DNA from 4 places in the Bradyrhizobium sp. 2S1 genome. Region 3 is predicted to be linked to each of the others. Evidence: predicted binding sites of a transcription regulator. Region 3 holds the regulator's gene; each other region holds the start of a gene.

Region 1 (2,197 bases), 1.0 Mb from region 3:
TCGCGGGCCTCACCGCCTGGGACACCCAGCGGCTGAAGAACGACTACATCTACGGCTACGCCTCGCAGGGTGGCGTGATGGCAGAGCGCGCGGCAATCACTGGTGCGCTGTCGCTCTACCTGAACTTCATCAACCTGTTCACGCTGCTGCTGCAGCTGCTCGGCCAGCGCGACTAAGCGCCTCGAGCGAAGGAATCGACCCAAGCCCCGGCCCTAGCGGCCGGGGCTTTTCTTTTGCGCGGAGCAAAAATACTGTCGCGCCATGTCCAATCCTGCGGTGTCCAATCCGGTAATCAGGCCGACCGCCGAGGCGGACCTGCCCTCGATCACGGCGATCTATGAGCAGGCGGTGCGGTTCGGCACTGCGACCTTCGAGCTGATCCCGCCCGACCTCGCCGAGATGACCCGCCGCTACAGGGCGCTGATCGATGGCGGCTTCCCCTATTTCGTTGCCGTACTCGACGGCCGCGTCGCCGGCTATGCCTATGCCGGCCCCTACCGGCCGCGGCCAGCCTATCGCTTCACGGTCGAGAACTCGGTTTATCTGGATCCTGCGCTCCATCGCCGCGGCGTCGGCCTCAAGCTGATGGAGCGCCTGATCGCCGAATGCGACGCGCGCGGCTTCCGGCAGATGATCGCGGTGATCGGGGATTCGGCCAATGCCGGCTCGATCGGACTGCACCGCCGCTGCGGTTTTGAGATGATCGGGACACACCCGGGCGTCGGCCTGAAATTCGGCCGCTGGCTCGATACCGTGATGATGCAGCGCGCGCTCGGCGAAGGCGGCGCGACCGTGCCGGCGGATTGAGCGACAATCCGTAGCCAGGATGGAGCGCAGCGCAATCCGGGATAATCTATCTTCCCCTTCCCCCTGAAAGGGGGAAGGTCGGGATGGGGGTCAGCCATGGGCGACGCTGTGTGCGGAGAGAGCAAATCCCCACCCGCTTTGCTCTGACGAGCAAAGCGACCTCCCCTTTTCAAGGGGAGGTGGGGCTAGACCAGCGACAGCTTGCGGTCGATCACGAACAGCACGCGTTCGAGTTCATGGCCACGGCGCAGGATCAGGCCCGTCGCCGAAATCACGCTGTACATGCCCTGCTTACGCGCAAGCCGGGGATCCTTCTCGATCCGGTAGATCGGCATTTCGGACGCGCGCCGAAACACCGAGAACACGGCACGGTCCTTCAGGAAGTCGATCGCATAGTCGCGCCACTCGCCGTCGGCGACCATGCGGCCGTAGAGATTGAGAATGCGGTTGAGCTCTAGTCGATTGAAGGTCACGCGGTTGGACTGCGGGATCGCGGCGGCGGGGCGCGCCGCGGCGCGGCTCCCGCTCGGATCAGTGTCCTCCGAGATCAGACTCATCGAGCGCCTCCTGTCGTCCCAGTGACGATCATGGTCCGAAAGCCGGTCCCCCCTTTTCGGGATCGTCACAACCCTGACATGATTGCGCTAAGCGAGGGGGCCTGCAAGGGGCCATTCGCGATGCAACCGGGTCTTAACCACGGTCTGACGCGGCGGATTATCCGGAAAACCAGAGAGTCACGGGAACGTTAGCGGAATCATATTGCTGCCCCACTTCCGCCCATCGCCCGCCCCGCTGCCCTGCGAAAAGAAAATCCTGCGTTGGCCCGGTCCTTTCGGTTCCGGATTCCTCAGCCCCCAGCCCCCAGCCCCCCGGGGCCGTCGGGATCGGGCCTGTTCGCAAAGGAGTTAATCCCAACACTGGGCCAACGAAAGTTGGTCCTTTTTGTTTTTGGGAACCTGCTCCGCCGCGCACGATCGCGGCGTGCGCAGAGGCTCACCGCTTTCGTTTCAGTATATCTCTGGATGGTTGTCGGCCGCCTCCCGCGTGGGCTGCACGGCAAACTGCGTGTCGCCCAATGGCGCGACCGACGGATACTGGCGCCGCGAGGCGCTAGCGAAGCGAGGTGAAAGCGGCGCCGAGCATCGGGCCCGGCTTGTCGCGATTGCCGTCCTGGACGTACACCGCCGCAGCGTCGACGCCATCTCGCGTGATGTTCTCCAACGGCACGGTCCAACTCCCGGACGAACCGTTCCAGTCACCGACCTTCAGGAGATTGCGCACCACGTTGTGGTAGGTGATCTCCTGGCCGCGGTTCTCGCCGCGCGCGATCGAGATCGGCACCGACTTCGAGATCGAGCAGATCCAGACTTCGCCGCGCGACACTGCGGGC
Region 2 (2,197 bases), 2.4 Mb from region 3:
TGAACTTGGCAAGATCCGGGAAACAGTTCTCGCCGCGCTGGCCTTGCGGGCAAGCCTTGTCGGCGGTGCCTTCGCCATTGTCGCGCTCGATCACGAGGCCCTGGGTCGGATCGATCATGTTGAAGTCGCCGATCGCATTGCCGTTCTGCTCGAACACATATTGCCAATGGCGGCCGGTGAACTTCTCCGCCGCGACGTCGAATTCGAGGATGCGCGAGGCTTCCTTGCCGTCGACCTTCCCCCAATCCTTCTTGTCGGCATCCCACAGCGGCCCCTCGAGCAGCCCGTAGAGGAACTTGCCGTCCTTGGACGAGGCGAAGCCCTCATAGCCCTTGGAGCGGCGCAGATTGACGTTGGTGTAGGAGGCACCCGGCGCACCCGGCGACTGCACCGCCCAGTGATCCGGCGAACGCACCGGCTTGCCGTCCGCGACGGTCTCGAACACGGCAAGGATCTTGCCGGTCTTGTCGGCCTTGAGGATGTAGGGCCCGAACTCGTCGCCGATCCAGAACGTGTCGTTGATGATCTGGAAGCCTTCGGTGTCGAAGTCTGCGCCGGTGAGGTAACGCTTGGCGGTGTCCTCGTGCACGATGCGGAACGGCACCTTCTTGTCGGGGTCGTGCAGGAACACGGTCTCCTGGCGCTCGATCTTGCCGCTGGCCCAGTCGATCTTGTGCCGGTTCAGGTACAGCATCGAATCCGCCGAGTTGTAGCGCGAGCCCATGCCGTTGTCGGTGATCACCCAGAACGAGCCGTCCGCCATCACCTTGATGCCGGAATGGCCCTGCAGCGGCTGGCCCTTGAACGGCAGCGACGCGCCGGTCGGCCGCTCATAGGATTTGCCCATCACGGTGCCGATGGCGTCGACGCGCTTGCCGGTGGTGTATTTGCCCGAGGTCTTGAGATCATTAGGCGCATCCGCGGGCGCGTCGATGAAACTCTCCGCCGGCATCACGGCGTGTCCCGCCAGGTTTGCCGGAAATTCGCCTTCGCTCTGCGCGAACGCCGATGTCGCGAGCAGGATAGAGGCGACGGAGCAAAGCAATGACAGGCGCATGGTTGGTCTCCTAAGGAAAGATACGAAGGAACAAACGATGCGGTGTTCTCGGAGGCGCCTGTTACAGGCGGCTGACAGTTTTGTGAATCGCCGGTGTTGCCGCGGGATAAGCCTTGCGGCGTTACGTCGCCTTGCCCGCAGGCCGCATCGTCTGCGGCAGCAGGAACGGCACGCCGTTTGCGGTGTAGTCGATCACAACGTCGATCTCGAAGATCTTGCGCAGCGTCTCGGCCTGCATCGCGGCGGTGCGATCGCCGTCGACGGCAAGGCGGCCGCGATGCAGCAGCAGGATGCGGTCGGCGAACCGCATCGCGAGGTTGAGGTCGTGCAGGATCGCGATTACGGCGGTGCCGCGCCCGGCGCGCCGCCGCGCGGTCTCGACGAGGTCGATCTGGTGCCGCAGATCGAGGCTCGATGTCGGCTCGTCCAGCAGCAAAAATCCCGGCCCATGCAGCGCCTCGCCGCAGGCGAGTTGCACCAGCACACGGGCGAAATGCGCGCGCTGCTGCTCGCCGCCGGACAGCGTCGGCAATTGCCTGCAACGGAAATGCGCGAGCCCGACCTCGTCCAGCGCCGCTTCGACGAGGTTGCGCGCCGCTGCGCGAGGGCTTTCGCCGGCGCCCATGCTGACGATTTCCTCGACGGTGAACGGGAAGGTGACGTTGACATGCTGCGACAGCATCGCGCGGTGTTGCGCCAGCTCGCGCGGCCCATAGGCGTTGAGGTCGCGCTGCTTGAGCTTGATCGAACCGCGGGATGGACGGAGGTCGCCGGACAGCATCCGCAACAGCGTCGATTTGCCGGCGCCGTTGGGACCGACGATCGCGACCATCTCGCCGGCGCCGATCTGCAGGGAGACCGCATCGACCAAAGTCGTGCCGCCCGTCATCGACACCGATTGTGCTTCGAGCAGCGCGCTCATAGCGACACCAGCCCACGCTGGCGCAGCAGCATGGCGAGGAAGAACGGCGCGCCGATCGCCGCGGTCAGGATGCCGATCGGCATTTCCGCAGGTGCCACGATGGTGCGCGCCACCGTATCGGCACCGACCAGGAGGATGGCACCGAGCAATGCGGAGGCCGGCAGCAGCAGCCGGTGCGCGGGCCCGATCACCAGCCGCAGCAGATGTGGCACCACAAT
Region 3 (2,197 bases):
TCGCGTCGAGCAGCTGAAGAAGCTCTGGGAGTCTGGCCTCTCGGCCAGCCAGATCGCCGCGGAACTTGGCAATGTGACGCGAAACGCCGTGATCGGCAAAGTGCATCGGCTCGGCCTCTCCGGCCGCGCCAAGGCCCCCTCCACGGCGGCGCCGCGGCAGCGCAAGGCCCGCCCCGCCCAGCACATGATGCGGGTGGCGCGTCCGGTCTCGCGCGGCAACACCGCGCTGGCGCATGCCTTCGAGGTCGAGATGGAGCCCTATCCGATCTCCTACGACAACGTGGTGCCGATGAGCCAGCGGCTGTCGCTGCTCGAGCTGAACGAAGCCACCTGCCACTGGCCGGTCGGCGATCCCTCGAGCCCGGAATTCTTCTTCTGCGGCGGCAAGGCGCTCGGCGGCCTGCCCTATTGCGCACACCACTCGCGCGTCGCCTACCAGCCCGCCGGCGATCGCCGCCGGCCGTCGGCGAAACCGCAGATCAAGTGAGCACTCGGGACACTGGCGTAGACTTCAAAAACAAATCCCCGCGAAAGCGGGGATTTTTTTGTGGCTCGTCGCCCGGATGCATCACCGGCGACGTCCCGGCCTAGTGCGCAATTGCGCACTAGGCCGGGACGACGCCGTGTTGCGGCTTGTGAATGCCGCGCGGCCTTACGGCTGCGGCTCAGCCTTTGCGAAGCGGTCGTCGAGCGCGTAGCCGGCGCCGCGAACGGTGCGGATCGGATCCTGCTCGCGGCCCGGATTGAGCAGCTTGCGCAGGCGGCCGATATGCACGTCGACGGTGCGCTCATCGATATAGATGTCGCGGCCCCAGACGCTGTCGAGCAGCTGCTCGCGGCTGAACACCCGGCCGGGATGCTCGAGGAAGAATTCGAGCAGACGATATTCGGTCGGCCCGAGATCGATCGGGCGGCCGGAGCGCGCCACACGGCGCTTCTCGCGGTCGAGCTCGATGTCGCCATAGGTCAGCACGGTGGCAAGCCGCTCCGGGCTCGCACGGCGCAGCAGGCCCTTCACGCGCGCCAGCAGCTCGGGCACCGAGAACGGCTTGACGATGTAATCGTCGGCGCCGGTGGCAAGCCCGCGCACGCGCTCACTCTCCTCGCCGCGCGCGGTCAGCATGATGATCGGAAGCTGCTTGGTCTCGGGCCGCGCCCGCAGACGGCGGCACAGCTCGATGCCGGACAGGCCCGGCAGCATCCAGTCCAGCACAACGAGGTCGGGGATGCGCTCCTTCAACCTGGTGTCGGCGTCGTCGCCGCGTCCCACCGTTTCGACGTCGTAGCCTTCCGCATCGAGGTTGTAGCGCAACAGCGTCGTCAGCGCTTCCTCGTCTTCGACTACCAGAATGCGTGCGCTCATCGGTCTAAGTTCTTTCTCTGTGGTGATCCGTTGCCCAAACGCAAACCGAAACACTCAACCCCTGAGCATATTCCCCGTGGAAACGGTTTGTCGCGACGACAATCCGGTTCCGCCGATGCGGATCATGCCCTAGTTGCCCGGCACCGTGGTGGCGAAATTGGTCATATCGCCCTTCGGACGCTTGTCGGTGATCTGCTGGCCCTCGATCATGTAGAACACGGTCTCGGCGATGTTGGTGGCGTGGTCGCCGATCCGCTCGATGTTCTTGGCGCAGAACATCAGATGGATGCAGAACGAGATGTTGCGCGGATCCTCCATCATGTAGGTGAGCAGCTCGCGGAACAGCGAGGTGCAGATCGCATCGACCTCCTCGTCGCCCTTCCAGACGTTCATCGCCGCCGGCAGATCGTGCGCCGCATAGGCGTCGAGCACCGACTTGACCTGAGACAGTACGAGGTCGGTCATGTGCTCGAGGCCGCGGATCAACTTCAGCGGCTGGAAATCGCTCTCCAGCGCGGCGACGCGCTTGCCCATGTTCTTGGCGAGGTCGCCGATCCGCTCGAGGTCGGTCGCGACGCGCATCGCGCTGACGATCTCGCGCAGGTCGATCGCCATCGGCTGGCGGCGGGCGATCGTCAGCACCGCGCGCTCTTCGATGACGCGCTGCAGATTGTCGATCTCGATGTCGGCGGCGACCACGCGCTTGCCCAGCGCGACGTCGCGGCGGATCAGCGCGTCGACCGACTCGGTGATCATGCGCTCGACGAGGCCGCCCATCTCGGCGACCAGACGGGTCAACTCCTGCAGGTCGCTGTCGAATGCCTTGGCGGTATG
Region 4 (2,197 bases), 3.6 Mb from region 3:
AGAGCTGGTCATTCCACCAGCGGCTGCCAGCGGCCGAACGGAAGTCGCCTGCCGCGACGTTCTGCGCGATGATGCCGGCCGAGGCGCGCTCCATGAACAGGATGTCGTTGGAGCTGGTGGACTCGTCGAGCGTCCAGGGCAGATCCATGATGCCGCCTTCGATCGCCATCTTGCCGCCGAACGGCTTGAAGCCGGTATAGCTGAGATAGGCATTCTCGACGCCGGAGGTGCCGCCGCCGGGCAGCGATCCCGCCGCCGTGCCACCGAAGCCGTCCGACGAGCCGCCGAAGTCGTAGATCAGCGCGTAATTCCAGTCGCCGAAGAATTTGCCGATCACGCCGATGCGGGCGCGGCGCAGATTCTCGCCGCTGTCGAGCTTCTGCGGCGACGTGCCCGCGGTGTTCGGACGATAGTCGTAACCGCCGACATCCCAGTGGATGCGGCTCGTGATCGCGATGCAGTTCTGTTCGTCCGCGGTGCAGATCGTCGGCCGGTTGTTCGGCAATGTCACCACGACGCCCGAAGGCGCGACTGGACCCTTGACCGGGATGGCGGCATTGGCGGTTGCGACCCGCGCGGCCTTGGCGTCCGCGGCCTTCGCGTTGGCGTTTGCGCTGGCTGCGGTCGCGGTGTTGGCATTGGTCTGCTTCTGCAGTTTGTCGAGCTTCTGCTCGAGCATCTTCAGCTGCTGCTTCAGCAGCGCGATCTCCGCATCGCTGCCGCCTCCGGCCGATTGCGAGTAGGCCGGTGAGGCGGCGAGCGCCCCGGCCAGCCCTATGGCGATTGCACCAACTTTTGTCGCACTCATTGTGCACCCCTGTTGTGTTTGAAGTCCCCACTCACTCACTGAAACGTCCTAGGAGTTGATCGTGACTGACGCACGACAGCGCTGCCTAGCATCGCAGTTCCGCTTGTTGTCCGCGGGCAACAAGCGGAGCGGCGCAGTGAGATGACAGTCATCATAGAAGTTTGGGGGCGCGCTTCAACGCGGCTGCCACGGGTTTTGCACCGCGGCGGCGGGGGGCAGTTATCGGGCCCGGCGCCCTTCAATTGCCCGGCGAACACGCCTATATTCCGGCGTTTTCCACGAGAGGTGAGAATGCTCCGACCCGCCCGCTTTGCTGCCCTATCCGCTCTGTGCACGTTGGCTTTCATCGGGAATCTCGGCCCGGCCGCGGCCCAGGACCGCCGCGTGCCGTCCTCGCAGGCCGAGCTGCAGCTGTCCTATGCGCCGATCGTGCAGCGGGTGCAGCCGGCGGTGGTCAATGTCTATGCCGCCAAGACCGTGCAGAACCGCAATCCATTCCTGGACGATCCTATTTTTCGTCGATTTTTCGGCGTGCCCGGGCAGCAGCCCGAGCAGATGCAGCGTTCGCTTGGCTCCGGCGTGATGGTCGATGGCTCGGGCCTCGTGGTCACAAACAATCACGTGATCGAGGGCGCCGACCAGGTGAAGGTCTCGCTCGCCGACAAGCGCGAATATGAGGCCGAGATCGTGCTGAAGGACAGCCGCACCGACCTTGCGGTGCTGCGGCTGAAGGGGACCAACAAGGAGAAATTCGCGACGCTGGATTTCGCGAACTCCGACCAGCTGCAGGTCGGCGACGTCGTGCTGGCGATCGGCAATCCGTTCGGCGTCGGCCAGACCGTGACGCACGGCATCATCTCGGCCCTGGCGCGCACTCAAGTCGGGATCACGGATTATCAATTCTTCATTCAGACCGATGCCGCGATCAATCCCGGCAATTCCGGCGGCGCGCTGGTCGACATGACCGGCCGGCTCGCCGGCATCAACACCGCGATCTTCTCGCGCTCCGGCGGCTCGCAGGGCATCGGCTTTGCGATCCCCGCCAACATGGTGCGTGTGGTGGTGGCCTCCGCGAAGGGCGGTGGCAAGGCGGTGAAGCGGCCATGGCTCGGCGCGCGGCTGCAGGCGGTGACGCCGGAGATCGCCGAGACGCTCGGGCTGAAACTGCCGACCGGCGCGCTGGTCGCCAATGTCGCGCCGAACAGCCCGGCGGCGAAGGCCGGGCTGAAGCTCTCCGACCTGATCGTGGGCATCGACGGCCAGGCGATCGACGATCCCAACGCGTTCGACTATCGCTTCGCGACCCGCCCGCTCGGCGGCAGCGCGGAGATCGAGGTGCAGCGCGCCGGCAAGCCGGTGAAACTCACCGTGCCGCTGGAGACCGCGCCC

Evidence for each region. Region 3 encodes PhoB, which activates phosphate uptake and scavenging genes when phosphate is short. Its sites were predicted from a motif close to TGTCATNNANCTGTCAT; they were not measured.
Region 1: HAP54_RS13515 (DUF2794 domain-containing protein) is a predicted target of PhoB. The motif match lies at 1,428-1,444, and genes of this name have one in related genera.
Region 2: HAP54_RS19720 (esterase-like activity of phytase family protein) is a predicted target of PhoB. The motif match lies at 1,118-1,134, and genes of this name have one in related genera.
Region 4: HAP54_RS42655 (OprO/OprP family phosphate-selective porin) is a predicted target of PhoB. The motif match lies at 870-886, and genes of this name have one in related genera.

The regions. Positions count from the first base shown of each region.
Region 1 is NZ_CP147717.1:2,849,595-2,851,791, reverse strand. Features, by position in the region: gene HAP54_RS13525 (Bax inhibitor-1/YccA family protein) at 1-176, shown strand, start outside; gene HAP54_RS13520 (GNAT family N-acetyltransferase) at 277-807, shown strand; gene HAP54_RS13515 (DUF2794 domain-containing protein) at 993-1,364, opposite strand; gene HAP54_RS13510 (DUF1223 domain-containing protein) at 1,918-2,197, opposite strand, start outside.
Region 2 is NZ_CP147717.1:4,182,937-4,185,133, forward strand. Features, by position in the region: gene HAP54_RS19720 (esterase-like activity of phytase family protein) at 1-1,057, opposite strand, end outside; gene HAP54_RS19725 (heme ABC transporter ATP-binding protein) at 1,179-1,979, opposite strand; gene HAP54_RS19730 (FecCD family ABC transporter permease) at 1,976-2,197, opposite strand, start outside.
Region 3 is NZ_CP147717.1:1,806,802-1,808,998, forward strand. Features, by position in the region: gene HAP54_RS08655 (GcrA family cell cycle regulator) at 1-487, shown strand, start outside; gene phoB (phosphate regulon transcriptional regulator PhoB) at 653-1,363, opposite strand; gene phoU (phosphate signaling complex protein PhoU) at 1,493-2,197, opposite strand, start outside.
Region 4 is NZ_CP147717.1:8,924,519-8,926,715, reverse strand. Features, by position in the region: gene HAP54_RS42655 (OprO/OprP family phosphate-selective porin) at 1-808, opposite strand, end outside; gene HAP54_RS42650 (DegQ family serine endoprotease) at 1,100-2,197, shown strand, end outside.